Regions from separate parts of the Ureibacillus sp. 179-F W5.1 NHS genome, predicted to be linked through region 2. Evidence: predicted binding sites of a transcription regulator. Region 2 holds the regulator's gene; each other region holds the start of a gene.
The links. Region 2 encodes Rex, which represses fermentation and respiration genes when NADH is low (regulators of the CRP and FNR family bind a similar motif). Its sites were predicted from a motif close to TTGTGAAATATTTCACAA; they were not measured.
Positions count from the first base shown of each region.

Region 1 (11,895 bases), on a different contig from region 2:
TTTTCACGTCGAATTTTTCTGAGCTGTTGTTTATTCATTTTGGAGATATCTTCACCATCTATGTAAATACTGCCGCTTGTAGTCTCAATGAGGTTATTTAGCAATCTTACTAACGTAGATTTACCACTACCAGAAAGGCCCATAATGACAAATATTTCACCTTCATTGACAGTGAAATTTGCATCATATACTCCAATCGTTGCTCCTGTTTTTTCTAAAATTTCCGTCTTACTTTTTTTCTCTTCGACAAGCTTTAAGGCACTACTTACATGCTTACCGAAAATTTTTGTGACGTGCTCCACTCTAATCTTCTCCATACCAATCTCCTTTCCTATTTTTGTATGTTACAAATAGGTTACAACAAAAGTGACAACTTAATGCTAACAAAAGGTTGTTACTTGTGTCAAATTAACAACCTCGTAAACTATTAAGAAGAAAATAGCAAAATTCATTAAAAAAGCTACAAATGCTAAGTCATTAGCATCTGCAGCTTACATTAATTGGGATATAAAAATTTTTGAACGCGTTCTAGACATTCATCATTTCCGATGAAATATATGATATCGTGATGTTGAAAAGTAGCGTATGGGCCTGGTGAAATAATTAAATCATTCTCTCTCCGTATACCTACAATAGTAGCCGTTGTATTTTGCCAAAAGTTAATCATCCCAATGGATTGGGAAATATAGGGGCAACTTTCTTCAATTTCGACTTGAAAAGGAACAAAGGGATTTACAGATTTAAAACGTTCTGTACGGTTTACAAGTAATTCGGTCGTTTCTTGCAACACATTTAGTTCTTCCTTTTGTCTTTTAATACTTTCAAGCATTTCCAATTGAACTTGATAAATTGATTGTACTTCTAAAAATTGGTGAGCGAATTGGGCTGCCTTCTCATATGATTTAATGACAACCCCACTTCCCTTTGTAGCTTCCACAATTTCTAAATCTTGCAGAATAGCAATGGCTCGCCTAGCTGTTTCAGCAGATACTCCGTATTGACTTGCCAATGAAGATCTAGCATATATTTTTTCACCAACTAAATATTTTTTCTCTACAATTTTAGATGCAATATCTGCAGCAATCTTTTGATATTTAGGTTGCTTTACTTGTAGTTTTTTATTTTCCATTTTGATTTACCTTCCGAAGCTTTATTCATTTATTAATCCACAGTATGGTCTTTGAATCTTATAGTAATCGACAATTAGGTCAAGTAGCTAGTATTTTATTTCACTTATTGAAAAAGAGATTATTTTTTGTTGACATTCTCGTTACGTAAACCTTTATGATGATGTTAACAGGGGGGATAAAAGTGGAGTACACCATTAGTAAATTAGCAAAATTAGCGAATGTTAGTGCTCGAACATTGCGTTATTACGATGAAATAAATTTGCTTAAACCAGCAAGAGTAAATAGTTCAGGCTACCGAATTTACGGACAAAAAGAAGTAGATCGTCTACAACAAATTCTTTTCTTTCGAGAATTAGATGTCGATTTAGAAACGATTACTACTATAATGAATAATCCAAACTTCAATCAAACAGAAGCATTACAGCGCCATTACAAGGAACTTGTACAAAAACGTGCTCGCCTGGATAAATTAATCGAGACCGTTAAGAAAACGATTGCTCACGAGAAAGGAGAAATTATTATGCAAAATGATGAAAAGTTTGAAGCGTTCAAAGATCAATTAATTGCAGAAAATGAACAACAATATGGTGATGAGATACGTCAAAAATATGGTAACGATGTCGTGGAAAATTCCAATGCCAAGTTTAAAAATATGTCAAAGGAAGATTATGATGCGATGACTCGATTAGGAGAAGAAATTCTTGAACTTCTTCCGAAAGCTTTCGCAACAAATGAGCCAACCTCGCCATTAGCAAATGAGCTCGCAAAAAAACATAAAGAGTGGTTAACCTTTACATGGCCTTCTTACTCTAAAGAAGCCCATATCGGATTAGCGGAAATGTATGTTGCGGACGAACGTTTCAAAGCTTATTACGATAAAGTCGTTGATGGTGGAACCGAATTTTTACGAGACGCTATTGTCCATTTCATCAAACAACAAAAATAAATCAATCGTTTGAAGTAATAAAAAACCACGAGCACACGGGTGTCAATTCATTGTTGGCACCCATTTTTTTGCACAAATATAGAATGAAACGAAATTTTTATAAAGTTGAATATCCCATTCATTTTGCATATTTGATTTTCCTATGGAAAGACTATTATTAAAAAGGAGATTCAGTATGCCAAAAATTGCTTCTGTTAGTACATATAATCCACCCTATACATTAGAACAAGTCAATATAGAACAACTTACTAAAGAACTTTTTCGAGATAAAATACCGCAACTCGATCGGTTATTGAAAGTATTCGAAAATGGAGAGATAAAACAACGCCATTTCTCTGTTCCATTAGAGTGGCACCGAACAAAACACACCTTTGAAGAGCGAAATGATTTATATATTCAGTTAGCGACTGAATATAGTATAAAGGCCATTGAATCTTGTCTTCAAAACACCCAATTTTTAACACACCCCCTTACGCCACCCGATATTGATGCCATTATTTTTGTATCCAGTACGGGTATTTCCACACCTAGTATTGATGCAAGAATAATGAATAAGCTAAACTTTTCAGATCGCATAAAACGATTACCGATATGGGGATTAGGCTGTGCCGGTGGAGCATCCGGTTTAAGTCGTGCTTATGACTATTGTTTAGCCCATCCAAAGGAAAAAGTACTCGTCGTTTGTGTTGAGCTTTGTAGTTTAACCTTTCAACAAAATGATTATTCAAAAAGTAATTTAGTTGGGGCATCCCTTTTCGCTGATGGTGTCGCTTGCCTTTTAGTATGTGGTGATGAAGCGTTCGTAAAAACGAATAAAATGGTGCCCTATATTTTAAATACGGCTTCAAAATGGATGCCTAATTCTGAGGATGTGATGGGATGGGATTTAAAAAATGATGGGTTACACGTTATCTTCTCGAGAGATATTCCTTCTATTATAAGTAAATGGTTGGGACCATTTATTGATGACTTTTTACAGGAACAACAGTTGTCAAAGGAACAACTAGAATATCTTGTCGCTCATCCTGGTGGAAAAAAAGTATTAAAGGCTTATGAACAAACGTTAAACATGACAGAACAACATACCGCTATTTCTCGGGAAGTTCTTCAGAAAAATGGAAATATGTCTTCTCCTACTGTCCATTATGTATTGGAACAATTTATGCTAAAAGAAACAAAATCAGATGCTTTTGGCTTATTAGTTGCCCTTGGACCTGGCTTTAGCGGAGAAGCAGTATTACTTCAATGGAGGGATTAACTTGTTCTTTTTACTATTTGTTTCGATTGTCATTCTACAAAGAATTATTGAAGTGATGGTTGCTAAAAGAAATGAGAAAAAAATGTTATCAGCCGGTGCCTACGAAGTGGGAGGTTCCCATTATCCATTTATGATTGCCCTCCACGTTAGTTTTTTTATTAGTTTAATTGGTGAAGTCATCCTATTTGAACGTACCATATCACCGTGGTTTTTATTACTTTTTATCGTCTTTTTACTAGTCCAAGCTTTAAGAATTTGGTGTTTAATTTCCCTTGGACCTTTTTGGAATACGAAAATCATTATTCTTCCATCAGCCAAAGTAGTTAAAAAAGGACCTTATTTATTTGTTCGACATCCAAATTATCTCGTCGTATGTACGGAAATTTTACTTCTTCCCTTAATGTTTCAAGCTTATTTTACAGCTGTTTGTTTTACGATTTTGAATTTTATTATGCTATCGATACGTATTCCTACCGAAGAAAAGGCATTAATAGAAGCAACCAACTATAGTAAAACTTTTAATAGGAAAGTATCGTCTTCGGTTCCAAATGATTCATCTAATGAATGTTAAATTTTTTATGGACTATATCATGTAATAATCATAAATAATATATATTTATTAGAAATTCCATGGGAAAAGTCGTATAATGCAAACTATACAGCACACATAGTGACTTATTCACACCCATTTTACCAATTTAATATTTATAAATAAATTTTCATTTTGAATATACTTCTTAGTAATTACTTTTCTTAGAAAAAAATTCATAATTGTTCCATTCCAACTACATTTTTTAGAAAGAACTATGATTTAAAACATATTTATACTATCATGATATACGATGATACAAATTTCACATCGTGGAAATAATAGTTGGATTTCTATTAATGTGTGACTATATGTGAAATGATTTTCAAACTTTTTCTAACTAACAAAATGCATAAAATGCAAAATGTAAAGGAGAATTGGATATGTCAGAAGAATTGACTCAAGCTCAACAAGCAGTAAGCCAAGGAAAACAAGATTTACTTGATCAATTATTAAAACCTGAAGTTCAAGAATCGTTAACGACTTTAGTTGAACAATTACCAAAGTTAACTGAGGTTGTTACTCTATTAACAAAAGCTTATGACTTTGCTCAATTAGTTGCAACTGATGAAGTCTTAAAGAGCGATACTGTAAATGCTATTAAAGAAATGTCAGAGCCTGTTATCGGTTCGGTTAAAACTCTTGCTGCAACGGCAATCGAAGCGAAAGATCGTGCAGATGCAACGAACGAAAACATCGGTATATTTGGGTTATTAAAATTAATGAAAGATCCAGAAGCTCAAAAACTTTTCCGTTTCGCCAATGCCTTTTTAGAAATCCAAGCAGAACGTAAATCTCAAGAATAGTTCACTTTTAAACAATAGTATGGACGGAGGATTAATCATGTCAAAAGAAATCGTCATCTTAGGTGCAGGTTATGGTGGATTACTAACTGCTCTAACATTACGTAAATATTTAAATAAAGATGAAGCAAAAGTTACTGTAGTAAATAAATATCCAACTCATCAATTGATTACAGAATTACACCGTCTTGCAGGTGGTACAATTTCAGAACCTGCAATTTCATTCCCATTAACTAAACTATTTAAAGATAAAGATGTTAACGTAGTTATCCAAGAAGTGAAATCATTCTCAGTTGCCAATAAAGAAGTTTATTTAGCAGATGGTTCTGTCTTATCATACGACAACCTAGTTGTTGCCCTTGGTAGCCAAACTGGTTTCTTCGGAATTCCTGGATTAGAAGAAAACAGCATGGTATTAAAATCTGTTGATGATGCTAATCGCATCAACAAACATATCGAAAGTAAAATTGCTGCTTATGCTAAATCCAAAAATCCTGCAGATGCAACTATCGTGATCGGCGGTGGCGGTTTAACTGGTGTTGAATTAGTTGGTGAAATCGTTGATAACTTCCCTAAAGTTGCTAGAAAATACGGTATCGACTTTAAAGATCTAAACATTAAGCTAGTTGAAGCAGGTCCGAAAATCTTACCAGTACTTCCGGATGACTTAATCCAACGCGCTACTGAAAGCTTATCAGCTCGTGGTGTTGAATTCTTAACTGGCCTTCCTGTTACTGGTGTTGAAGGTAACAAAATTTCATTAAAAGACGGTACGGTTATCGAAGCAAACACATTCATTTGGACAGGTGGAGTTGCTGCTCTTCCTCTAGTTCAAGAATCAGGTTTAGCATGTGACCGTGGTAAAGCGATCATTAACGAATACTTACAATCTACTTCTCATCCAGAAGTATTTGTTGTAGGTGATGCTTCTGTTGCTTTACCAGCAGATGGTGGTCGTCCACTCTTCGCACCTACAGCACAAATTGCATGGCAAATGGGTGAAACTGCTGGTTACAATTTATATGCAACAATCGAAGGTCAAAAACTAGAAGTATTTAATCCTGTTAACTCCGGTACTCTTGCTAGCCTTGGACGCAAAGATGGTGTAGCAACAGTTGGTGGTAACAATATTCCATTAAAAGGTCTTCCTGCTTCATTAATGAAAGAAGCAAGTCACGTTCGTTACTTAGCACATATTAAAGCATTATACGGTTTAGCATATTAATTAAACAAAAAAGAAGATTTCGTATTAAACGAAATCTTCTTTTTTGTATATTCATTTAATTTTTTCCTGCTTCTAATAAAACTTTGCTTCCTAATAAGAAGAAACTTAATATGAAAATTAATATTCCTGTACCAATTAAAAGCCATTCAATCGCAATTATATCCGCAATCGGTCCAAATACTAACATTCCCAAGGGCATCATAGAAGTTGAGATCATCGTTAATACACCAAAAACTCTGCCTAAGAAATCCGGTTCAACCTTTTCTTGAAGTAAGACAGTTGCCGGCGTATTAAACAACGGCATTATCAATCCAATGATTCCCATAAATATTAAGTAAATCCAAAATACTGGAACAATTCCTAATAGCAATGTACAAAGACCAAAAACAAAGGCGGATAAAGCCATCGTATGGGTTTTGTTTTTAAATCCTCCCCAAGAAGCTATTACAATCCCACCCACTATCATTCCAATAGAGAAGGCAACCTCAATAGCAGATAAATACCATTCATTCGCTCCAAAGGTTCGCGTTACCTGTAATGGTGTTAAAAATGAGGCAGGTGCAGCTAACACAAAGAAAAAGGCAAAAAACATAAAAAATTTCTTTAAAAATGCATGCTGATTAATGTAGTTTAAACCTTCTTTAAAGTCATTAAAATACCCAACTTTTTGTGTTTCCATTGCCTTTGCATGAAGGGGAATTTTCAAAAAGAATAGTAACGTTAGTACTGCTATAGCAGCTGTAATCACATCGATAAAGAATATCATCTCTAATGTAGTCACTGACAATAGTCCAGCACTAATCATCGGTGATAACAACATAACAAAAGCTTGTATACTACCATTTGCTCCGTTTACTTTTGTCAGTTTTTCTTCCGGTACGATTTGAGGCAAAATGGCGCCAACAGCAGGTGTTTGTATTCCTGTGCCTATCGCTCGTATTGCATACATAACAAACAATAACCACATCGAATTATAACCATTTAAAAACAAGATGGCTAAAATTAACGTTGAAATGGCAATCATTGAATCCGCAATCATAATTAAATATTTACGATTAAATCGATCTGCCCACACTCCTGCAAAAGGTGCAAGGAAAAAAGTAGGAACAAATCCGCATATAATCGAAATCGTCATCATAATTCCCGACTGAGTTGTTAATGTGATATACCACATGATGGCATATTGTACAAGGGAAGAACCGAATAACGATATCGTTTGACTCCCTAAAAAGAGCGTAATGTTTTTCTTCCACTTTTCATTGGTAACCTGTTCTTTTTGATTCATTTAGATATTACATCCTTTTCTAATTGATTTTGTTTTTTCAAATCGCTTAGAAACGTTAATTACTATACGAGTCAGAAACCAAAATACAGGTGGAAATTTCAAATTTAGTAAATGGCTATTGATTAACAAAATGTCATTCGCTCATACTTATTCTAAGGATTCCGTTTATATGAAAAATTGAATAAGTTACTCGATTTAAGTTAGACCAATTCCATTTACCCCACAAATTCATTGAGGTTTGAACGTATTGCATTAACGGTTCGAATTTTGGAAACGTAGTCTAACTGATTGCATTTTGAAAACCCTCCATTCCTTTAAGTAAGCCCATTATAGCATAATATTTTCCAAAACTATAAATATCTATATGAAAATAAGATGAGAGGGGTATAATTGTAAATACGAGTCAAATATGAAGGTGTGAATAAACAATGAGTGATACAAAAGCAGCTTTAAATAATCCAATCTATCCAGTTATGATTGCAATTGGAGTAGCCCATCTAATCAATGATACGATGCAATCCGTTGTTCCAGCTATGTTTCCATTACTTGAACGGGATTTAGGTTTATCCTTTACTGAGTTGGGCATTATTTCCTTTGTTTTAAATATGTTCTCCTCTGCTTTACAACCTGTAGTAGGATTCGTTAGTGATAAAAAACCAATGCCCTTTGCATTACCTATTGGGATGATGAGTGCCTTCGTCGGCTTATTACTCCTTGTATTGGCAGAAAGTTACTGGCTTATTTTAATTTCCGTCCTATTTTTAGGTTTTGGTTCAGCTGTATTTCATCCCGAAGGCTCACGGGTATCCTTTATGTCAGCTGGAAATAAACGGGGTCTGGCCCAGTCGATTTATCAAGTAGGCGGAAATTCCGGACAAGCCCTTGCCCCTTTAATTAGTGCTTTTATTTTAGATGTTTACGGTCAGCATGGAGAAGCCATTGTACTGCTTTTAGCAACCATTGGAATTGCCCTTCTTCTCCAAATATCTAGATGGTATATACGCCAATTAGAGGCAGAAAAATCACAACAAAAGAAAAAGAAAATATTAATTTCCTCATTACCGCCTTTAACTAAAAAACAAGTTGGGATTGCGTTAGGTTTATTACTTACCATTATTTTTGCTCGCTCTTTTTACACAACGAACATTACGAACTTTTATGTCTTTTACTTAATGGATCATTATGATTTAAATTTAAAAACCGGACAAGTGTTTATTTTTATTTTTATGGCTTTTGGTGTATTAGGTACTTTTTTTGGAGGGTCACTTTCTGACCGTATCGGTAGAAAAAACGTGATCATTCTTTCGGTAGTAGGACCCCTTCCTTTCTGTTTACTATTACCATATATGCCGATTTGGGTTGTTCTTATTTTCTTAATTATTATCGGTACGCTTATTATGATTAGTTTCTCCGTTACAGTTGTATATGCCCAAGAATTAGTTCCAAGTAAAATTGGGACGATGGCTGGACTTACAACGGGATTTGCCTTTGGAATGGGCGCAATTGGTGCTGTCGTTATCGGCTTTTTACTCGATAAGATTGGGATTGAAACGACAATTCAAATCGTTTCCGTCTTACCTATACTGCTAATTGTTGCATTCTTCTTACCGAAAGATAAAGTCGAAAAAACAGCATAAAAAATATGGAGGCATCCTTTCATAAGGTGCCTCCATACTTTTAACTTCGCATCTTTTTTTGATAAAATCGAACGACCACAACAATGAAAATAATCGCAAGGACCGCATACGCAATATTGGAATAGATGTCCATGTAGTGAACAATCGTTTCCCACGATTCTCCCACAGCAGCACCTATGTTAACTAAAACCAAATTCCAAATTAATGTACCTAACGTTGTAAGTAGTAGGAATGTAAAAAAGTTCATTTTAGCTAATCCAGCTGGTAATGAAATTAAACTACGAATTAAAGGAATAAAGCGGCAGAAAAATACAGTCCATACATCATACTTTTCAAACCAAGAATTCGCTTTATGAATATCTTTACTAGTGAGACGTAGAACTTTCCCCCATCGATCCACAAACCGTTCAATTCTTTTAATACCGACAAGGGCACCTATTCCATAAAGAATAATAGCCCCTACTACTGAACCAATCGTAGATGCGACAACTACTCCAAAAACAGATAAATCCGATTGCGTCGTCCAAAATCCACCAAAGGTTAAAATAACTTCTGACGGTATTGGAGGAAATAAATTTTCTAACATGATTAATAAGAAAACACCTATGTATCCAAATTCCTCCATCACCGTAGTAATCCAATTTTCCATTCATACTCTCCTTATATTCTTTCATATTTTTTCTTTCATTTATTATCTTATTTCCAATATAATGCTACTCTATTATACAACCCTATTCAAATTTTCTTTAAGACATTCGTGAAATAAAAATGAAAAAAAGCCAACGAAAACTACATTGGCTTTATTGTATATGACTTTATAGAAGGAAAATGGTTCCTAAGAAAAGGGATAAAAATTACTTATACTTTTTCTTAAGCCCTTTCGAGATTTGCTTCCATTTTCTCTTTTCAGCTAATTTTTCTTGTGTATTTGTCTTTCTTTCCATAAAGGCTAATTCCTTTTGGAGTTTAAAATAACTTTGCAATCTGGAAAATTCTAAATCACCGTTATCAATGGCCTGGACGACCGCACAACCCGGTTCTTTTTTATGGGTACAATCTCGATAACGACAACTAGTTGATAGCTCTTCAATATCTTGAAAACTTGATGCTAAGCTCTCACCTTGATCCCATAACTGCAACTCTCTCATTCCTGGTGTATCAATCAAACACCCACAGCCAGATAAAAATACTAGCTCCCTGTGAGTTGTTGTATGTCTTCCCTTTGCATCATCTTCCCGAATACCGGATACTTTCATAATATCCTCACCATATAAAGCATTCATTAAAGTAGATTTTCCTGCACCAGAGGAACCAAGCAAAGCACCTGTTACCCCTTCATTAAAAAATGCTCGGATTTGTTCTATTCCTTCACCCGTATAAGAGCTCGTAACAAATATATCGACACCTATTGCAATAGACTCTGTTTCCCTTAAATAATCGTCAACATCTTCACATAGATCCGCTTTCGTTAAAACGATGACAGGAGTGGCACCGGAATCCCAAACCGCTATTAAATACCGCTCTAATCGCCGAATGTTGAAATCCGCATTCAAACTCATAACTAGAAATACAATATCAACGTTCGATGCTACAATTTGTTCTTCCACTTTTCTTCCGGCAATTTTCCGTGAAAACTGTGACTTCCGTTTAAAAATTTTATGGATGATCCCTCTTTCCTCACCATCCATTTTTTCCACTAACACCCAGTCTCCTACCGCAGGGAAATCTGCTTGTGAAAAGGACTCGTAAACAAAATGTCCTGCTACTGTTGATAACCACTCCCCTTGCTCTGACAATACCCGATAGGAATGTTTATGCTCTAAAAGAACACGGGCAGGAACACAGTTTTTATATTTTTCTTCTTTTAAAAAAGACGTATATTGTTCTTCAAAAAATGTTGTAAAACCTAAAGATTTTAAATTCAATGGATGGACCTCCTAAAATGATAATTTAGCGGTTATTTTCCGCAGTAAATTAAAAACCCTTATGAGCTGCGATTTGGCAGCCATAAGGGTTCATCACGTTCAAGAGGTAAATTAAAATACTTCCAAGCCTAATAGGCAAGGATCTTTAATATCCATTATTGAGGTGAGTGAAATTAGACAAACCAAATCGCTTTTGAACAATCGCATATACAGTTGCCATGATACTTCACCTCTCTTTTCTTATTATTCTGTTTATTATATTCCGATTTTCAAAAAATGTCAATTTAATGTTGGTATACCAATTAGCTACCTAATAAAGAAAGGGACATCTCTTTACGAGAATGTCCCTTTCGAAAATGTTTACTTACTCCATTTTTTAATTTGACTATCAGAGCCAAGTACAAAATGGCCAGGTAATACTTCATGAACACTTAATTGTTCGTCTGTTTCTTCATGTACGTATGGAATTCTTTGACGCTTTCTTTCCGTTAACGGATCCGGAAGGGGTACCGCTGAAAGTAATGATTTTGTATATGGATGGATTGGATTATTGTAAATTTCATTCGCTTCTCCAAGCTCTACAATTTTCCCTCTATACATTACTGCGATACGATCACTTATGTACTTCACCATCGATAAATCATGGGCGATAAATAAGTACGTTAAGTTACGTTCCTTTTGTAATTTTTTCAATAAGTTGACGACTTGTGCTTGAATCGATACGTCCAGAGCGGATATCGGTTCATCGGCAATGATAAAACTTGGATTTAAACTTAATGCCCGTGCAATCCCAATACGTTGACGTTGACCACCAGAAAACTCATGGGCATAACGATTTGCATGTTCTCGGTTTAAACCAACTGCCTCTAATAAATTTCCAATATGTTCACGACGTTCTTTTTTATCTTTATAAAGACCATGAATGTCGAAACCTTCACTAATCGCTTCCCCGGCTGTCATACGAGGGTTTAATGAAGCGTATGGATCTTGGAAAATCATTTGCATCTCTCGGTTAAATTCTTTTAACTCTTTACGAGATTTCGCTGCGTGAATATTTTTACCTTTAAATAAAATTTCACCATCCGTAATATCATACA
Region 1 covers NZ_JBIQFG010000010.1:1,294-13,188, reverse strand. The annotation lists gene ACH0B5_RS06705 (quaternary amine ABC transporter ATP-binding protein) at 1-317, opposite strand, end outside; gene ACH0B5_RS06700 (GntR family transcriptional regulator) at 497-1,129, opposite strand; gene ACH0B5_RS06695 (MerR family transcriptional regulator) at 1,312-2,076, shown strand; gene ACH0B5_RS06690 (type III polyketide synthase) at 2,252-3,334, shown strand; gene ACH0B5_RS06685 (isoprenylcysteine carboxyl methyltransferase family protein) at 3,390-3,905, shown strand; gene ACH0B5_RS06680 (helical membrane plugin domain-containing protein) at 4,307-4,729, shown strand; gene ACH0B5_RS06675 (NAD(P)/FAD-dependent oxidoreductase) at 4,767-5,951, shown strand; gene ACH0B5_RS06670 (MFS transporter) at 6,007-7,236, opposite strand; gene ACH0B5_RS06665 (MFS transporter) at 7,665-8,873, shown strand; gene ACH0B5_RS06660 (DedA family protein) at 8,914-9,522, opposite strand; gene rsgA (ribosome small subunit-dependent GTPase A) at 9,728-10,798, opposite strand; gene ACH0B5_RS06650 (ABC transporter ATP-binding protein) at 11,159-11,895, opposite strand, start outside.
Region 1: ACH0B5_RS06680 (helical membrane plugin domain-containing protein) is a predicted target of Rex. The motif match lies at 4,235-4,252, and genes of this name have one in related genera.

Region 2 (8,455 bases):
AATACCGCAATGACAAATAAAACAAAATACGAATACTTACGGAATTTAACCATAAGTTGTGGATTTAATATCCCTAATCTTGCTAAAAATAACATGACAACTGGTAGTTCGAATATTAAACCAAAAGGTACAACCAGTTTAAATAAAAAGGAGAAATATTCGTTAATACCTATCGTTTGTTGAATTTCAAGGTCATTCGATAAAGTCATCATAAAGTGCAAAACATTTGGGAATAAAATAAAATACCCAAAAGCTAGTCCTCCGATGAACAGTAAAAATGCATAGGGAATATATTTTAATGTCGCTTTTCGTTCCATCTCATGCAACCCTGGTGTAATAAAAGCCCAAAGTTGATAAAGAATAACTGGCGATGTAATGATAATTGCTACAATAAACGTTACTTCTAAATAAACTGTAAGGGGATCCCCTACTTTAAAAGCATTTAAAGTTAATTCCTGTGCTTCTTCACTAATCTGTATAAAACGAATGATGGGCTTTGCAAAATAAAAGCTGACAATTAAAGCTAGAACAAAGAAAACTGCGCAAATAAAAAGTCGCTTCCTCAATTCCTCTATATGTTCAATAACAGTGAGTTCTTTTGGATTCATATTAAAAGACATCCTTAACTTACTTGTTTTCTTTATCTACATTTTGTTGCTCGATGACATTAACGTTCTTTTTATTCATATCTTCGTCATCTTCTACTAACCCTTTTGCTCCCTTTTTGAACTCGCGAAGGGTTGTCCCTACCGCTCTACCTAATTCAGGTAATTTTTTCGGTCCAAAAATTAATAGGGCTACAATACAAATAATAACAACGGCAAATGGTGAAATTGCATTTAAATGCACAACCACTGTAGCCACCTCCTCTAATATATGTACATTTTAACGCATCTTGTCGCAATTTGCTAATACATAATGTAAACACTTTGTGTCAGTCACTATTGCGGATTAAGTAAATTAATGCCTCTAGTTCGACTGACAAATCGATATTCATTAACTTCATACTATCCGGTACATTTAAACGGACAGGTGTAAAGTTTAAAATCCCTTTTGCATCAATAGCAGCTAATCGATCAGCCATCATTTGTGCTGAGCGGGAAGATACCGTTAAAATAGCTAATTCTGCGTTATATTCATGGTACATTTCTTCTAAACGATCTGGATGGTAAAGGGGAATCCCATTTACTTCTGTTCCCTCATAAGGTGCTTTTGTATCAAACGCAACGACAATTCTTGTATTGTGGTTTTTTTGAAAATTGTATTTTAAAAAGGCATTTCCTAGGTTCCCCACACCTATTAAGGCAACGTTCGCCCCTTCATCTTGATCAAGGGTCTGTCTAAAGAACTCTAGTAAATAGAGAACATCATATCCGTATCCTTTTTTCCCAAGCGCTCCAAAATAAGAAAAATCACGACGAATCGTAGCTGAATCAATTTTCATTGCTTCACTTAATTCCTGTGATGAGATTCTTCTTTTCCCTTCATTGGCAAAGTTTTGTAAAAAACGATAATAAAGAGGAAGTCTTTTTGTCGTTGCTTGTGGAATTTTCATTTCTTGCTTCACCCATTATCCCCCAATCTTTTCTCGGGGAACTTTTCATTTCCTCGAGTGTCAAAATTTCATCCCTTATAATGATTACGAAATCGAAATCGATTTCATATTACTAAACATGTACAAATAAGTAAAGCATCCACATTGCGAAGGAATTCTTCATCAATTACACTTAAGATAGAACTGAGGTGTAAAAATGATCGTCTTACAAGTAAATCAATTATATAAATCTTTTGTGACAGATGAAATATTAAGCGGCGTTAAATTAGAAATTCAACATAGAGATCGGGTAGCTTTAGTCGGGCGTAACGGAGCAGGAAAATCGACATTACTCAAAATCATCGCTGGGCAAATGTCCTATGATTCCGGTGAGATTATTATTCCAAAGGATGTGAAAATCGGTTATTTGGAGCAACATACTGGGCTCGAATCGAAACTATCCATTTGGGATGAAATGATGACGATTTTCGACTCTTTTCGTAACCAAGAAAAACATTTACGTTCCCTTGAACAAAGAATGGCTGACCCAGCTGTTTATGGCAATGAGGAAGTGTATGCCCGCGTTATGGCAGAGTACGACCAACTTCAGCATGATTTCAAAGAAGCGGGTGGTTATCAATATGAAGCGGATACCCGTTCTGTTTTACATGGCATGCAATTTTATCCCGAAGATTATGATAAACCTATCTCCTCCCTATCAGGTGGACAGAGAACCCGCTTAGCGTTAGCAAAGCTTCTTTTAAGTAAACCTGATTTATTAATTTTGGACGAGCCGACAAACCATCTTGATATTGAAACTTTAAGCTGGTTAGAAAATTACTTAAAGGGGTATGAAGGAGCGATTTTAATCGTATCCCATGACCGTTACTTTTTAGACCAAGTTGTCTCCATTGTTTATGAAGTATCAAGAACCCATGTAACAAAATATGTTGGAAACTATAGTGCTTATCTAGCTGAAAAAGCAAAAAACTATGAACGTGATATGAAATTGTACGAGCGACAACAGGATGAAAAGGCAAAATTAGAAGCATTTATTCAAAAAAATATCGCCCGCGCTTCTACAACGAAAATGGCCCAAAGCCGAAGAAAAGTGCTGGAACGTACCGAATGGATGGATGCTCCGGATGGTGATGAACGTTCTGCTAATTTCGGTTTTACAATTGAACGCCAAAGCGGAAATGATGTACTTTCCATTGATGATTTAATGATTGGCTATGATGGAAAAACGATTTCGAAAAATATTCATATGCGAATTTTCCGGGAAGATCGCATCGCCCTTGTCGGTCCAAATGGAGTTGGAAAATCCACTTTACTAAAAACAATCGTAAAGGATTTACCGATTCTTTCCGGAGATATTCGATATGGTGCAAACGTTCAAATTGGTTACTATGACCAGGAACAAGCAAAATTAAAGAGCAATAAGACTGTTCTTCAGGAGCTTTGGGATGAATGGCCACTTATGAATGAAAAAGATATCCGTACGATATTAGGAAGATTTTTATTTAGTGGTGATGATGTAACAAAAACGGTAAATTCCCTTTCCGGAGGTGAAAAAGCCCGACTTGCTCTAGCTAAGCTCATGATGCAAAAGGCTAATTTACTCGTTCTAGACGAACCGACAAACCATTTAGATTTAGATAGTAAAGAAGTGTTGGAAAACGCCTTAATCGATTATCCAGGAACATTACTTTTCGTTTCCCATGATCGTTATTTTATTAACCGAATCGCATCGAAGGTCGTTGAATTATCTGGAACCGGTTCCTTTGAATATTTAGGTGATTACGATTATTATCTGGAGAAAAAGCAGGAACTACAAGAATTAGCTGAAATGAAAGCTCAAGTTGCAGCTGCCAAAGGGGTTGAATCCCCTTCCCAATCCAAATCCTCTACTTCCCAAATTGATAAAGAAGCAAAAAAACGGGAGCGTCAAATTCGACGGACAGTGGAAGACATTGAAAAGAAGATGGCTACTTTAGATGAACAAATTAACACTATTGAAGAAAAACTATGTGACCCGGAAATTTTTAAAGATCACGAACAAGTTTTGAAATATCAATCGGAGTTAGATTCAGTAAAACAACAACACGATGAATTGGAAGTACAGTGGCTTGAGCTTAATGAAGAGCTAGAAAACATTATTTCATAAACTATACCATGTGCATAAGCACATGGTATTTTTATTATTCATAAATAATTTACATATATCTTGGTCAATAGACAAATTTCGATAAAAAATTTCCACAAATTTATTCACATGAAAGGATTAGTAATATCAACATATCAACACACTTTTCCACATTATCCACAGTTTTATAAAAAAATATCCACATTCTTTTGTGAAAAAATCCATACTATATATAGGTTTACCACAAGTTATACACAAGTTATCCCCAGTTTGTGCATAAGTACGAATGTTCGCCTTGACAATTTCATCATAATATTGTTCGCCTGTGGATAAGATTTCAGAAAAATTATACAAAAAATGAAAAAATCAATAAGTGAAAGGAAATTACACAAAAAATAGCGGTTTACGACACCGTAACTCTATTCCGTATATTTTTCGGCAATATTAAAAAGTCACAAATGTTGATAACTCCACAACATTTGTGACTTCATTATTATATCCAACTCTTTAATTCTTTACCGGGAATACCATTCATGGATAAATCTCCACGAACTCCCGCATCATACATATAGGTTGCAGCAGCTCCAATCATTGCTGCATTGTCCGTACAAAATTTTAATGGTGGTACTGTAAACGGAATCTGTTCTTTTTCAAAGGCTTGTTCTAAACTTGTTCTTAAGCCTTTATTGGCTGATACACCACCAGCAGCAATGACTTGTTTAACGTTAAATTCCTTTGCCGCACGAACCGTTTTTGCAGTTAGAACTTCTACAACACTATCTTGGAAACCTTTTGCGACTTGTTCAGGGATAATTTCTTCTCCACGCTGATCCATATTATGCTTATAGTTAATAACGGCCGATTTTAAACCACTAAAGCTAAAGTCATATGTATCGTCTAGCCAAGCTCGTGGGAACTCTACTCCTTCATTTGCTTCATGGGCAAGTCGGTCAATATGGGGACCTCCTGGATAAGGCATATTTAATACCCGCGCTACTTTATCGTAGGCTTCACCAGCTGCATCATCTCGAGTTTCCCCTATCACTTCAAAACTTCCATGCTCTTTCATAAATACTAATTCTGTATGTCCCCCAGATACGACAAGGGCTAGTAAAGGGAACTGCATCGGTTGCACTAATGCATTCGCATAAATATGACCTGCAATATGATGCACTGGAATAATCGGTAGATTATGAGCGAAAGCAAATGCCTTTGCCGCATTAATTCCGATTAATAAAGCCCCTACCAATCCTGGTCCTTCTGTTACTGCTATAGCCGTTAAATCCGATGGTCGCATGTTCGCTTTTTCCAATGTTTCTTCAATTACAATTGTTATTTGTTCTACATGATGACGAGAAGCGATTTCTGGAACAACACCGCCAAAACGTTTCTGACTTTCTATTTGAGAACTAACTACGTTTGAAATAATTTCATGACCATTTCGAATAATGGCAGCAGCCGTTTCATCGCAACTCGTCTCTATTGCTAAAATAATTCGATCACTCATTTAAATTCACCCACATTACAAGAGCATCCTCTTGATTATCTGTATAATAACCTTTTCGTATTCCACCATCTTGGAACCCAAGCTTTCGATAAAGGTTTTGTGCCACGTTATTTGAAACCCGTACTTCTAAGCTCATAACATCTACACCGTGTTCCTTCGCGATTCGCATTGCCTCTCTCATTAATCCTTCTCCAATTCCTTGTCCTCTCGCAGCATCAATAACTGCAACATTTGTAATTTGAGCAGAATCAATAACAAGCCACATACCGCAAAAGCCGACAATATTGCCATGTTCATTTTCCGCGACAATATAATAAGCAAATTGATTTTCTCTCATTTCATAATGAAATGAATCTAGCGTCCACGGAGTAGGAAAGGAAGCAAGCTCAATCCCATGTACCGCTTCTACATCCTCTGGGGTCATTCTCCGATAAAGTATCATTTATTATTGCCCCTTTTTTTGATCCTGAATCCAATTCGCTTCAGCTTGCGCCAATCGATGATACTGAGGAACAAAATGATGAACTTCCTCTATACTTGGTAATGGCTTTGTTTCAGCTATCGCTATTAACTTGGAGGCACGGGGTAATGCGATGGTCGATGGTGCAAATATTGCATGCTCACCTAATTTTTCTATCATTTTATCTTTAAAAATCTCTACGTCTGCTCCAATGAATAATACAAGTTTGTTTAATGAATGTAATTGGCTTAATAAATCATCAATTGATACGTGACGTTCTTCCATTACCGTTTCCAATTCCCATCCCTGATAAACACCTGCATAGACATTTTGTCTTCTCGCATCAAATAATGAACAAATGATACCATTAAACAATTCACCGTTTGCTGCTAACGTTTTTAAACTTGATACCCCTACTAATGGCTTTTTTAACGTCCAAGCAAGGGTTTTGGCAATTGTTACGCCGATACGAATGCCTGTATAGGAACCCGGTCCTTCTGAAACTGCAATTGCATCGATATCAGCGGGTTTTAGTTTCGCTTTACTGAATAGTTCCTGTATCGCTGGCATAGCCGTCACCGAATGGGTTAACTTTACATTTTCGACGATTTCAACTAATACTTGTCCATCTTTTACTATTGCTATAGAAAGCGGTGAATTTGATGTTTCTATTCCTAACCAAATCATTTAAATAACTCCTTACATAACCGTTCGTAACGCTTTCCGATTGGTTTTAGTACAAATTTTCGTTTATTGTCATCGATGCGATAAATTTCAATAGCAAGTCTTTCATCAGGTAAATACTCTTCTATTAAATGGGCCCACTCTACTACTGTTACCGCATCACCATAGAAAATTTCATCCCATCCAAGATCTTCGTTACTATCCGCAAGACGATAAACATCTAGATGGTTAAAGGGAAGCCTTCCTTCATACTGCTTCATTATTGTAAAAGTCGGGCTATTTACCGTCCTTGAAATTCCTAATCCTTTTGCAAGGGCTTGCGTAAAAGTTGTTTTACCAGCACCTAAATCCCCTTCAAGGGTTATCGTATCTTGTGGTTCCAATAATTCTGCTAGTTGATGAGCTAATTTTTGAGTTTCCTCTAAGGAGATAACTTCTTTTTCTACAATCATTTTTAACGTATCCTCTCACAATCACATTACCATAAGTTTACCTAAACAGCGTTAAATGTTCAAAGTGTATACCTTCTAATTACAAAATAAAGCACATCTTTCTATCCAATCTATTTATTATTGAGAAAACGGTTCTATTTAAGATGTGCTTTATTTCTTTTTATCGAGATGAATAACCACGTTTTTGAATAATTTTTTTCTGCTCTAACTTTCCATCCTGAAAGTGAATTTCATAAGATTGAGTTAGTAATAGTTCATCATCCCAAATATACACGTCTTCGGATATTTTTTCACCTCTACCCTTTGCTACTCTTACAACATCCGAATAAGACATTCCATCTTCTAATTGTGTAAACTCATCTTCATTCATATACCTTTGCCAACTATAAGAATTTTCATCTTCTATATCATGATATTGATTTACTTCAAAATACCATTTAGCAAATAATACAGCAATCGCCGTAATTAGGATAAATAAAAGGGCTAATAAATTTCTTCTATAACGTTTTTTATTCATAAAATCACCTCGAAAATGACATCACTACTACTATATTTATGTGACCCTGCCAACATGTGACTTTACTTTAAAGTTGAATAATTTGTTATAGACAAAAAATTTTATGAACAGTCTTTTAAACCTAATATTGAAATGTTTATTGAAAGAAAAATGCTTATTAAACGAACAGTAAAATCTTCACTTCTTGCCAAAATCAACTTTGAATGGGAACCATTTGATAAGAAGAACAGTCTATAGTCTTGAGGAAGTCTGTATGTTTAAGGTAAATAGGGTACGTAATTCCACCAAAGAGACAAATACTCTCAATACGTCCTTAGAAGCGGGGCTTTCTTCAGTCAAATAGAAAATCGAGGCCATATAACTTTTAAGAGCTAATTGAAACGTATATAAGGAAATGTAACTCACCTTATACATAATCGGAATAGAAAGTTTGCCATTCACTATGAAACAAAAAAACTAGTTACTAAATAGAATTAAATATCCAAAATCAACTTATGTAACATGTTTCATAACTTTTTTTAATGATTTGGAAGATTACGATCATGGTAGTTCAATTATTCAGCTTTAATCGTTTAGATCCTTAAGTGGAACAAGTACTCCATCTATCTTAGGCAAAACTCTTCCTCAAAAAATAGGAGGAATTTTTTATGAAAAAATCATTAGTTTTATCTACCGTACTAATTGGATCACTTATTGGAGGGAATTCTGTTTTTGCAGCTACAACCCATACTGTAAAGAGTGGAGATACTTTATCTGAAATCGCTCTAGAAAATTCTATTACCGTAAACGAACTTAAATCATTAAACAATTTAAGTTCTAGTCTAATTTTCCCTGGTCAAATTCTTAAATTATCTGATGAAACTTCAAACTCAAAATCAAACACAACAACTAGTTCAACAACTTACATTGTACAAAAGGGAGATTCTCTTTCTAAAATTGCTGCAGCTTATGAGGTGACTGTTAACGATTTACTAAAATGGAACCCGTCTATTAAAAATGCATCATTCATTTCCATTGGACAGAAACTTGTAGTTAATGAAAGTAAAGGAGTAGCTTCTACTATTAATTCTAGTACTACAACAAGCACTAATTCTACTTATATAGTGAAGCAAGGGGATTCCCTTTCTAAAATTGCTGCAAATCAAGGAATTAGTC
Region 2 covers NZ_JBIQFG010000068.1:395-8,849, forward strand. The annotation lists gene tatC (twin-arginine translocase subunit TatC) at 1-608, opposite strand, end outside; gene ACH0B5_RS17275 (twin-arginine translocase TatA/TatE family subunit) at 628-855, opposite strand; gene ACH0B5_RS17280 (redox-sensing transcriptional repressor Rex) at 935-1,567, opposite strand; gene ACH0B5_RS17285 (ABC-F family ATP-binding cassette domain-containing protein) at 1,752-3,701, shown strand; gene tsaD (tRNA (adenosine(37)-N6)-threonylcarbamoyltransferase complex transferase subunit TsaD) at 4,174-5,187, opposite strand; gene rimI (ribosomal protein S18-alanine N-acetyltransferase) at 5,180-5,629, opposite strand; gene tsaB (tRNA (adenosine(37)-N6)-threonylcarbamoyltransferase complex dimerization subunit type 1 TsaB) at 5,633-6,334, opposite strand; gene tsaE (tRNA (adenosine(37)-N6)-threonylcarbamoyltransferase complex ATPase subunit type 1 TsaE) at 6,331-6,783, opposite strand; gene ACH0B5_RS17310 (hypothetical protein) at 6,944-7,300, opposite strand; gene ACH0B5_RS17315 (C40 family peptidase) at 7,948-8,455, shown strand, end outside.

Region 3 (11,895 bases), on a different contig from region 2:
ATATGTTAGGGAAATCCTTTGAACGGGATGAAAAATTTAAACTAGCGTTACCTTATATGCAACGTGCAGCTGAACTTGCCCCTAACGACTTACAAATAAGATTATCTTATGGTATTTTACTTTGCTCATTGGAAATGTTTGATGTTGCAAAGGGAGAATTACAATTTGTTCTTGATCAAGATCCAAAAAATGCAGATGCCCATTATAATATTGGGGTATTATATGCGGTAGCTACTGAGGATACTGAAAAAGCGATGGAGCATTTAAAAGAAGCATATACGATAGAACCGAATTTTGATCAAGCGAAATATATTTATGATATGATTAGTCAAAGGTTTAATTAAAGGATGGAAAAGTCGACCAAAAAAGGTCGACTTTTTTATTTAGCAAATAGTCATTAAGTGGAATGAAATCATGATTTAGATAAATAATAAGGTCGAAATAGAAATACCACTTTTCTGCCTTTTTAAAATACTGTGTGAACTATGAAAACTTTGAATAATTTTTTATTTCATGATTTCTACATTCATTTGATACTATATTACGTATATTTTAATTATCGGTCTTTGTCGAGTAATAATTGAGATAAAATTTGAGTTTTTACAGAAGTAGGTGTCTTGATGAATATTTTATGGGGTTTTATTGGTATTTTAGTTATTTTTATTATTGCTTTTTTAATATCAAGCAACCGTAAATCCATTAATTGGAGAACTGTATTTGCCGGTTTAGCGATACAATTAGCCTTTGCCTTTATCGTGCTGAAATGGGAATTTGGCCGCACAGTATTATTAAAAATATCAGAGGCTGTTCAAAATTTAATTAGTTACGCTAATGAAGGGATCTCTTTCGTATTTGGACCTTTAGCAGATCCTGATTTTACTGGTGCTACCGTTTTTGCTCTGAGCGTATTGACGATTATTATTTTCTTCTCTTCGTTAATTTCCGTATTGTATTATTTAGGAATTATGCAATTTGTCATTAAAATTATTGGTGGTGCACTGTCAAAAGTTTTAGGGACAAGTAAAGCGGAATCTGTTAACGCAGCGGCAAATATTTTTGTTGGTCAAACAGAAGCACCTTTAGTCATCCGTCCTTTTTTAGGGAAAATGACAAAATCTGAGCTGTTTGCTGTTATGACAGGTGGGTTAGCATCTGTATCAGGTTCTGTTCTTGTTGGATATTCATTATTAGGGGTACCGTTAGAATACTTAATTGCTGCAAGTTTTATGGCCGCTCCAGCAGGATTAGTATTAGCGAAACTGATGATTCCACAAACTGAAGAAGTCGATGATTCTGCTTTTACGTTAGCAAAAGATTCAGATTCAGTAAATGTCATTGATGCTGCAGCTCGTGGCGCGAGTGACGGAATGAAACTTGCTGTTAATGTTGGTGCGATGTTACTAGCATTTATCGCTCTTATTGCCTTAATTAACGGGATTATCGGTGGTATTGGTAGTATTTTTGGATTTGACGGAATTACCTTAGAAGGAATTTTAGGTTATATTTTCTCACCAATTGCTTTTGCAATAGGGGTACCATGGTCTGAAGCTGTACAAGCAGGTTCATTCATTGGACAAAAATTAGTTTTAAATGAATTTGTAGCTTATTCAAACTTTGCACCAGAAATCGCAAATCTTTCAGATAAAACAGTCATGATTGTTAGCTTTGCATTATGTGGTTTTGCAAACTTAAGCTCAATGGCAATTTTAATTGGTGGTTTAGGTGCAATGGCTCCTAGTCGAAGACCTGTCATTGCGAAATTAGCTGTAAAGGCTGTAATTGCAGGTACATTAGCTTCTTTACTTAGCGCATCCATCGCAGGTATGTTCTTATAAAACTTATTTATTAAAAAAATCTGCTTTTCTACGGGTGTAGGTAAAACGTTTTTTCATTCATTAAGTAATGAGCATTCAGCGTTTCATCCTACATATTCCCCGTGGAACGAGCAGATTTTTTATTATTTTCCATTGCAATATAATATAACATCCCGGTAGCTTAAATCACCGCCAAATATATTTAAGGCACTTCCAATAGTTACATGCAATTTACCCTTTGATAGTTCTTTGAATTTTTTAAGATCAGCTATTGAACGGACCCCACCAGCATAGGTTGTTGGAATGGATGTCCATTTTGCTAAATCTTGAATTAAATCTTCTTGCATCCCACTTCTTTTTCCTTCTACATCAACGGCATGGATTAATAATTCATCGCAATATTGTTCGATAAATGGAATCGTTTGTTTATTTACTTCAAATTGACTAAATTTCGCCCATTTATCCGTCACAACAAACCACTTACCATCTCGTTTACGGCAACTTAAATCAATGACAATATGTTCTTTTCCCACTGTGTTCACCAGTTTTTGTAATCGCTCCATATCGAGCATACCATCATGGAAAATATAAGAAGTTACAATAACATGGGAAGCTCCAGCCTCAATATATTTTTTGGCATTATCACTTGTAATGCCACCTCCTACTTGCAAACCGTTCGGATAGGTGTTCAATGCTAGAAGGGCTGCTTCTTCATTTCCTGACCCGAGCATAATAACATGGCCACCTGTTAACTTGTCCTTTTTAAACATATTGGCAAAATAAGCTGAATCTTGTTCTGCGACAAAATTTTCGACAACGTTTTGATCTTGATGACCTAATGTGCTTCCTACGATTTGTTTAACCTGTCCATCATGTAAATCTATACAAGGTCTAAATTCCACTTAATATCACGAGTCCCTTCCATACCTTTTCGTCTATATATACAAAACAATTTATAAATTATCATAGCATTGGTACTAAAAAATATCGAGGTTAGATTACTGGACCTTTGGATTTTGTAAGACACATAAAGGGGACATATGGTAAAATCAAATGTACTAAAGGCAAGAAAAGGAGTATTAGGATGGCAGAAAATCTTAATTTATTTGAAGTAAATAAATTGTTTATTCTTGGCCGTCCAATTGTGTCCATTTTTCATAATGCGACAAATATGTATTCGATTGTTCGGGTAAAAATACAAGAAACGAATTTACAATATGATGATAAAGAAATTATTGTGGTCGGCTATTTCCCAAAACTTAATGAGGAAGAATTATATCGTTTTACAGGGGTTTTAAAAAATCATCCGAAATACGGTCAACAATTTCAAGTAGATACATTTGTTAAAGAGGTGCCTGCAACGGAACAAGGCATTATCAATTACTTATCAAGTGATTTATTTTCTGGAATTGGGCGAAAAACAGCCGAAACAATTGTTCATCAATTAGGGGTGGATGCCATTAAGCGAATTATGGAAGATCCATCTGCATTAGATACAGTACCGCGACTGAACGAAGAAAAAAAAGAGACGATTCGCCAAACATTGGAGCAAAATTTAGGTTTGGAACGAGTCATGATCCAATTGAATGAATGGGGATTTGGTCCTCAACTTTCTATGAAAATATATCAAACTTATCGGGAAGAAACGATATCACTACTTACGGAAAATCCATATCGCTTAATTGAAGATGTGGAAGGTGTAGGTTTTGGACGGGCTGATGAACTTGGCAGAAAACTAGGGATTGAAGGAATCCATCCAGATCGGATCAAAGCTTGCATATTTCATGTTTTAACAAATGCAGCATTGTCAGACGGACATGTATACGTAGATGCAGAACAAGTTTTACCCCATGTAAAATCTATTCTTGAACAAAGCCAACCACAGGAAATTCCTTATGATGTAATTTCAAAGGCAATTATTGAAATGCGAGAGGAAGATAAAATTTGTGGGGAAGAAACACGAATTTACTTACCTTCTTTATATTTTAGTGAGATTGGCATCGCTTCGAAAATACTAGAATTATTAAATCAAAATGAAAAAGAAAGATTTTCAAAGGATGAAGTTCGAAAAGCTATTGGTGAAGTGGAAGAACGACTAGAGGTTTCCTATGCTGAAACTCAAGCAAAGGCGATTGAATGTGCTTTAAATTCCTCTGTCATGATTTTAACTGGAGGACCTGGTACGGGGAAAACGACGGTAATTCGAGGACTAGTGGAAGTATATGCTGAACTTCACGGGCTATCGCTAAACCCGAAAGATTATGCAAAAAAAGAAGAGCCTTTCCCTATTGTTTTAGCAGCTCCGACTGGGAGAGCGGCAAAAAGATTAGCCGAGTCAACGGATTTGCCAGCAATGACGATCCATCGCTTGCTTGGATTTAACGGCCAAGAAAAAGAGGAAGAAACGGAACGGGAAGTAGAGGGACGTCTTGTCATCATCGATGAAATGTCCATGGTTGATACTTGGTTAGCCCATCAACTATTAAAAGCTTTAAGCAAAGACGTTCAAGTAGTATTTGTTGGGGATCAGGATCAACTACCACCAGTAGGCCCTGGCCAAGTGTTAAAAGACTTATTGGCTTCAAAGCAAGTACCAACTGTAGAATTAACTGACGTTTACCGACAAGCGGAAGGATCTACGATTATTGAACTTGCCCATCAAATTAAAAAAGGAGATATACCAAATACCCTTTCCAATAAAACGACGGATCGCTCCTTTATAAAAGCATCGGCAGATCAAATTGCTAGTGTCGTTACTCAAGTTGTGAAAAGTGCCCTTGCAAAGGGACAGTCTATTCGAGATATACAAGTTTTAGCACCTATGTACAAAGGTCCTGCGGGAATTGATATGTTAAATAAAAAGATTCAAGAATTAGTTAATCCAAACGAAAATGGTACGAGAAAAGAACTCGTATTTGGTGATGTCGTTTACCGTATAGGTGATAAAGTTTTACAACTTGTCAATCAACCGGAAAGTAATATTTTTAATGGGGATATGGGCGAAGTAATTGCCATAATGCGGGCTAAGGAAACAGTGGAAAAACAAGATTTACTAGTCGTTTCCTACGATGGGAATGAAGTGACTTATCAGCGAAGTGATTTAAATCAAATAACCCTTGCCTATTGCTGCTCTATTCATAAATCCCAAGGAAGTGAATTCCAAACAGTGATTATGCCGATCGTTAGAAGTTATTCCAAAATGCTCCGTCGGAATCTTTTATATACCGGCATTACTCGGGCGAAAAACTTTCTAATTCTTTGTGGTGAACCGGATGTCTTTGCTAATGGACTTTCGAAAACCGATGATTTAATGCGTTTAACGACGTTAAAAGTAAGGTTAAATCCAGAGGAAAGTATGACGAAGGAAGAGCAATTAAAGGATAATGATTCTTCCCAAGACGTAAAGCAATTAAAAGAAGTTGATGAACAGCAAGCAGCTTTTTATGTAAACGGAGAAGTTGTAGCACCTATATTAAATATGGAAACGGCACCTTATATTCATCCACTAATCGGAATGGATGGAGTAACCCCGTATCACTTTCTAGAGGACGACGAAAAGTAAAGGAGTATTATAATGACAAAACTTACACCCTTCCTCATGTTTCAAGGCCAAGCTGAAGAAGCAATTCATCTTTATATAACCGTATTTCAAGATACAAATATTGTTTCACTAACAAAGTATGGGGAGGAACAACCAAGTCACAAAGGGAAAATTGCCAATGCAGTCATTTCCATTCATGGCCAAACCTTTTACTGTCATGATAGTGTCATTACTCATGAATTCACCTTTACACCGTCTTTTTCGATGTTTGTTGAATGTGATTCAGAACAAGAGCTTGAGGAAGCCTTTGCGAAGTTATCGAAAAATGGACAAGTTTTAATGCCATTAGATGGTTATGGGTTTAGTAAGAAATTTGGTTGGGTACAAGATCCTTTCGGTATTTCATGGCAACTTAATTTAAATGAATAATTTATAATTAGACAAAATTCCTACCTCCCATGCATATAGTAGTTCTATGTGAAAAGGGAAGGTGGTATTAGTTGGATCATTTAAATGTTTATCAACATCCTTCTTACAAAGTACGGGTGATTTCAGTCGTTGGAAATAGTCAGATTGAAGTAAAACCAGATTATGCCCAACTGCAAATTGAAGTGGTGACTCAAGGAGAAAATATTACGGAAGTCCAAACTGAAAATGCTAATAAAATGAACCAGGTTATAGAAGCTCTATTGGCTTTAAATATTGAACGCCAAAATATTCAAACGGCTTATTTTAATATTTTCCCCCGCTACGACTATATTGAAGGGAAGCAAGTGTTTAGAGGCTACGAAGTATCCAATGCTATTCAAGTAGAAGTTGATAACATTAGTGAAGTCGGAATGGTCATTGATCAAGCAATAAAAAGTGGAGCCAATCGTATAACGGGACTTGAATTTAAATTAAGAAATGAAGAGGCCTATTATAATAGTGCTTTGCAATTGGCGCTGCAAAATGCCCATGAAAAGGCATTAGCTATCGCTAGTTCTTTGCGTCTTTCTTATATGCCCCAACCGATTGAAATCGTTGAGGAATCTTCAGGAGGACCTATTTTATTGAAAAATGTTGCAATGACCCAACGACTTTCTGAGACACCGATTGAACCAGGTACGATTACCGTTGAAGCGACTTTGAATGTGAAGTATCAATATTAATCGAAGTTTTTATAGAGAAATTTGGAGTGCTATTGGATTAGTACTCCTTTTTTAAAGGGAAAAATAGTCTCCATATGGAATACTACTGAGAGCGTAGAAAAATTAAAATAGGAATGAATATGGAAAAGTGGTTTAAAAGGTGGTCGATTATGGGTAAGTATGAACAAAAAACAAAAAAGACAAATCAAAGCGTAATGGAATTTATTGAATCTGTAGAAAGTCCGAAGAAAAGGGAAGATGCCTACCATCTATTGCAAATTTTTGAAGAAACATCGGGGTTTGAAGGGAAAATGTGGGGACCGAGTATTATCGGATTTGGTTCTTATCATTACAAATATGCATCGGGTCATGAAGGAGATGCTCCTCTTATTGGATTTTCACCTAGAAAAGCAAAAATTAGTTTATATTTTGCCCCTGGTGATACAGACAGAGAAACATTATTAGAGAGATTTGGAAAACATACGGTTGGTAAAGGTTGTGTTTATATTAATAAACTTACAGATATTGATCAAGAAATATTAAAGCAACTCATTAGTCAATCCATTCAATTTTTACAAAAAACGTATCCTCAAAATTGAAACTTTTTTCAATCGGTAACGTAAAACAAATATAGATTGAAATTAAAAAAGGTAGGAGTGCTGAAAATGTCATTTTTTAATAAGATGTTAGCAAGTATTGGTGTAGGTGCTGCAAAAGTAGATACAAAATTAGAAAAGTCATCTTTTGTTGCTGGAGAAGTCATCCGCGGGGAAGTGGAAGTTTATGGTGGTAATGTGGAGCAAAGTATTGATGCCATCTATTTAACGTTATACACAACATATATTAAAGAAATTGATGATCATAAAGTGACAGCAAAAGCTCCAATTCAAAAATTCCGAGTAAGTGAACCATTTACAATTAATGTCAATGAAACAAAAATAATTCCATTTTCATTTACATTACCATATGATACGCCAATTACAGTTGGGAAAACAGAAGTATGGGTTGCAACAGAATTAGATATTCGTAGCGGTGTTGATTCAGATGATAAGGATTACATTGAAATTCGTCCATCTGAAATAGCGTCAAAAATTTTAGATGAAGTTCAACAGCTTGGATTTAGATTACGAAAAGCAGATTGTGAACAAGCTTCTTACAAATATGCTCGAAACTATCCATTCCTTCAAGAATTTGAATTTGTTCCAACTGGCGGAGTATTTAGAGGGAGACTCGATGAGTTAGAACTCGTTTTCCTATCTCAAACAGCTCAGTCTGCAGAAATTCTACTTCAAGTAGACCGAAAAGCGAGAGGTTTTGGTGGATTTTTAGCAGAAGCGTTAGATGTGGATGAAACGAATATAAGAATGACAATTACACAACAAGATCTACATAATTTAAATGAAGTATTAAAACAAACGATTGCAAAATATGCTTAAAAAGAAGGGTGTTCCAATGTTGGAATACCCTTTTCTTATACTTCCCGTGCAAGTTCTTGAAGCTTTTGTCTATCAATAATTTCATAGCCTTTATTACTTTTTCGAATCATGTTTGACTGACAAAAATGGGCGAAGGTGTGAAGTAAATGTCGATAGGACACGCCTAAATATTCACTAATTTCCGTATGCTTTTCTTTATAAAAATTATCGTCAGAAGACATTAAAATAAAAGCGGCTAATCGATTTTCAAGGGGATATGCTTGAGTTTGAGAAAATCGGTTTGTCGTTTGTGTCATTTTATTGCCTAAAAATAAGCAAAGTTCCCTTAAAAATACCGAATCAGCTAGTAGTTTTTGTTTACATGCATTATAAGGAATTGAGAAACAGACCGTTTTTGTTACAGCTTGAATCCCTTTTGTATATTTTTGAGCATTTAATAATTCCACTTCCCCCATAAAACTAGGGGAGGTAATAAAATTGATTAACGATACCTTTCCGTTTTTATGTGTGACATATAATTTCGCCTTTCCTTCTACCATGTAGTAAAGGGATTCAGGTAAGGAACTTTCTTGGAAAATATATTCTCCTTTTTCAAATGCACAAACTTGAACGAAGGGGGAAATATCAAAGGAAAAGAAAGATTGAAAGGAATATTGATTCATGTAATCTTCTTTTCGTTTTCCTGTTATCAATTGCACCATTATTCCTCCAATAATCATTACAAAGTTTTGTAGTACAAAACAAAAAATAGAGTAAATTCTGTTTTTAAACGGATTGTCAACAAAAGGGAAATGTGAGATATCTCACATTATTTTAAATGACAACGTGCTATTATTCAATATAGATTGGAGGTTACAGCACGGCTATGAACAATCAACGGTGGTTATCTCAAAATTTCTTTCTATTTTTCTTTACATGGGGCGTATATTTACAATATTGGTCAGGTTGGTTATCAGGTGCTAAAGGATTAACGGTTCAAGAAGTAAGTTTTATTATGGGTTTTGGTTTAGTCGCCAGAGCATTTTCAACGATGTTTATTTATCCCTTTGCTTCGAAATATTTTAGTGATAAAAAATTAACGCTATTGTTAGTAATTAGTTCCTTAATAGCGGCACTATTATACGTACCTTTTAATACCTTTCCAGCTTTATTTGCCATTACATTGATTTTTAGTTTATTTTATCCTTCGTTATTACCGGCTATTGAAAGTAGTGCTTCTACCCTTGTTCAGCAAACAAAGATACATTACGGTAAAAGCCGATCCTATGGTTCTATCGGTTTTGTCATTTCCGTTTTAATTCTAAGTGTGATGATAGGCTATGTAGGGGAAAAGGTGATTTTATGGGCAATGATTGGCTATTTAATGATTATGTTAATTCTTCAAATTATGCCTACGCCGGAAGTGTTATTAGCTAAACCGACAGTAGAAGATCGAAGTCGAGCCTTTTCTATGAGAAGTTTATGGAAAGTTAAAGGCTTTCCTGTAGTCATGATTATCGTCATCCTTTTACAAGGTTCTTTAGCATCCTACTACAATTATAGTTACATTTATTTACAACAATACTTACAAGTAAATACGTTTTATATTGGTATGATTTTGAACGTAGCAGTCCTATTTGAAATTTTATTCTTTTTAATAGCGGACCGTCTCTTTGCTAATAAGAAAATTTCAACTTTATTTTTCATTGCAGCAATTGGTTCTACATTAAGATGGATCATCATTTTTGTATTTCCAAATGTTGGGGCATTTATTTTTTCCCAAACATTACATTCGGTTTCCTTTGCAATGGCCCATTATGCCTTCATCCAATACATTACGAAAAGTTTACCAAAACAACAAATTGCCAATGCGCAAGGGTTGTATTCCGCCTTGGCAACAAGCTTAAGTGCGGCAGTTTTAACATTATTCGGAGGATATTTATACGATATTACGCCGGGTCTTGCATTTTTAGGAATGACCATTTTCACGATTCCAGCAATCATCATCATTTTACTTTCAAAAAAAGCGTATCAAATATAAAAGTCGTCCCTATTTAGGGGCGACTTTTCGCAGTTTTATAAAATATTTCGTTAGTAATCCAAAAGTAATTACGACAACGACAAGAAGAACTTCAAATGTGTAAATAGCCATTTGAGATGGGAATAGGGGAGCCATATAAGCATCCTTTGAAATCATTTTAGAAGATGTCCATGCTAATACCGCTGCGCCTAAAACAATAATAATAGGAAAACGTTCCATTAATTTTGTTACAACGGTACTTCCCCAAACAACAATCGGAATCGAAACGATTAATCCTATGGCTACGAGCAAAATATTTCCATGGGCAGCTCCGGCTACTGCAATAATATTATCTACTCCCATTAATAAATCGGCTAAAAGAATGGTCCCGATAGCTCCCCAAAAATTCTTTTTCGTTTGTTTAACATTGATTTCTTCTTCGGTAAGAAGTAGTTTGTAAGAAATATATAGTAACAATACACCACCAATTAACAATAATCCGTCAATTTCTAATAATTTAACAGCGACTAATGTTAAGACAATTCGTACGAAGATGGCACTAAAAGTTCCCCAAAAAATGACTTTCTTTTGCTGGTTTTTAGGTAAGTTTTTGGCAACTAGTCCAATTAATAAAGCATTGTCGCCAGCAAGAACTAAATCGATGAAAATAATAGAAAGTAAAGCGGTGAAAAATTCAACAGATAATAAGTCCACTATGTATTCGCTCCAATCTATAAGGTAGTCCCCTTAACAAAACAATATATGTTATTTGATTTGTTTTCAGAAGCTTTTTAATTGGTTGAAAGTTTCATTCGTATATGATAGTTTCTTAATAATTTAGATTGGGAGAAGTAGGTGAATAAGGTGATTAGAAAATTAACAGAAAAAGATAGAGAAAAGGTGATGAACTTTGTTCTAAAAAAGCCAGCCGAAAATTTATTTATCATTGGAGATATTGAAGCGTATGGTTTTGAGACAGAGTTTCAAACTGTTTGGGGTCAATTCAATGAGTATGGCGAGTTGATGGCAGTTCTATTCAAATATGAAGGAAATTACATACCGTATGCTGAAGGCGATATCAATTGCCATTATCAATGGTGACCCGAAAATGACTGATTTATCTGGTTTGAAACCAATTGTAGAAAAATTAGAATCACTAGTAGTAAAAAATATGAAAAGCAGTAATTCATTTTATTAATGCTAAATGCCAACGTTTAAAAGTTTCTAAAACAAAGGATGAACTGGAGTCTGTCGAAGTTTTAAACGTAAAAGAATTAGAAGAACTTGTAGCTCTTTTAAAAGGTGTTCCTGAATTTCAGCATGCAAACATAACAATTGAGTCGAAAAGAAGGACGCTTGAAAATAAAACCGGTAGAACGTATTTCATTCGAGTGAACGGTGAAATGGCCACAACTGCTTCCACAACGGCAGAAAATAGTTCCTCTGCCATGATTGTTGCTGTGGCAACAAAGAAACAATATAAACGGCAGGGACTTGCAACGGATTGTATGATTAAGTTATGTCAAGATTTGTTAAAAGAAGGGAAGGAACTTTGTTTATTTTATGACAATCCGGATGCTGGTAAAATTTATAAACGATTAGGTTTTGAGGATATTGGTTTTTGGAATGTTTATCGATATGAGTAAAAGTTGAAGAAAATAGTTATAATTGACATAAGGCACCCCTTTTCATATAATTTAGAACAGAATATATGAAACACGATGATGGAACAAGTACGTTACTGTATACGAACAGAAAAGGATTCCTTGGCTGAAAGAATCTTGCGTTAAACAGTTACGGAAAGCTACTCCAGAGTGCAGCTAATCCCTGCCGTTCACTTACGTTACAGTGCTTGAGATATAAGTTTGCTCTAGTCATTTCAGCTATATGAAGCTAACTTATAAATTAGGGTGGTACCGCGAGCTATAGTCTTCGTCCCTTTGTGGGATGAAGACTTTTTTATTTGGATTAAACA
Region 3 covers NZ_JBIQFG010000006.1:8,330-20,224, forward strand. The annotation lists gene ACH0B5_RS04565 (tetratricopeptide repeat protein) at 1-344, shown strand, start outside; gene ACH0B5_RS04570 (NupC/NupG family nucleoside CNT transporter) at 621-1,835, shown strand; gene hisA (phosphoribosylformimino-5-aminoimidazole carboxamide ribotide isomerase) at 1,958-2,716, opposite strand; gene recD2 (SF1B family DNA helicase RecD2) at 2,899-5,376, shown strand; gene ACH0B5_RS04585 (VOC family protein) at 5,389-5,784, shown strand; gene ACH0B5_RS04590 (SIMPL domain-containing protein) at 5,856-6,506, shown strand; gene ACH0B5_RS04595 (DUF1801 domain-containing protein) at 6,656-7,084, shown strand; gene ACH0B5_RS04600 (sporulation protein) at 7,151-7,921, shown strand; gene yeiL (transcriptional regulator YeiL) at 7,957-8,619, opposite strand; gene ACH0B5_RS04610 (MFS transporter) at 8,787-9,941, shown strand; gene ACH0B5_RS04615 (TerC family protein) at 9,951-10,634, opposite strand; gene ACH0B5_RS04620 (hypothetical protein) at 10,785-11,021, shown strand; gene ACH0B5_RS04625 (GNAT family N-acetyltransferase) at 11,249-11,566, shown strand; T-box leader at 11,633-11,863, shown strand.
Region 3: yeiL (transcriptional regulator YeiL) is a predicted target of Rex. The motif match lies at 8,713-8,730, and genes of this name have one in related genera.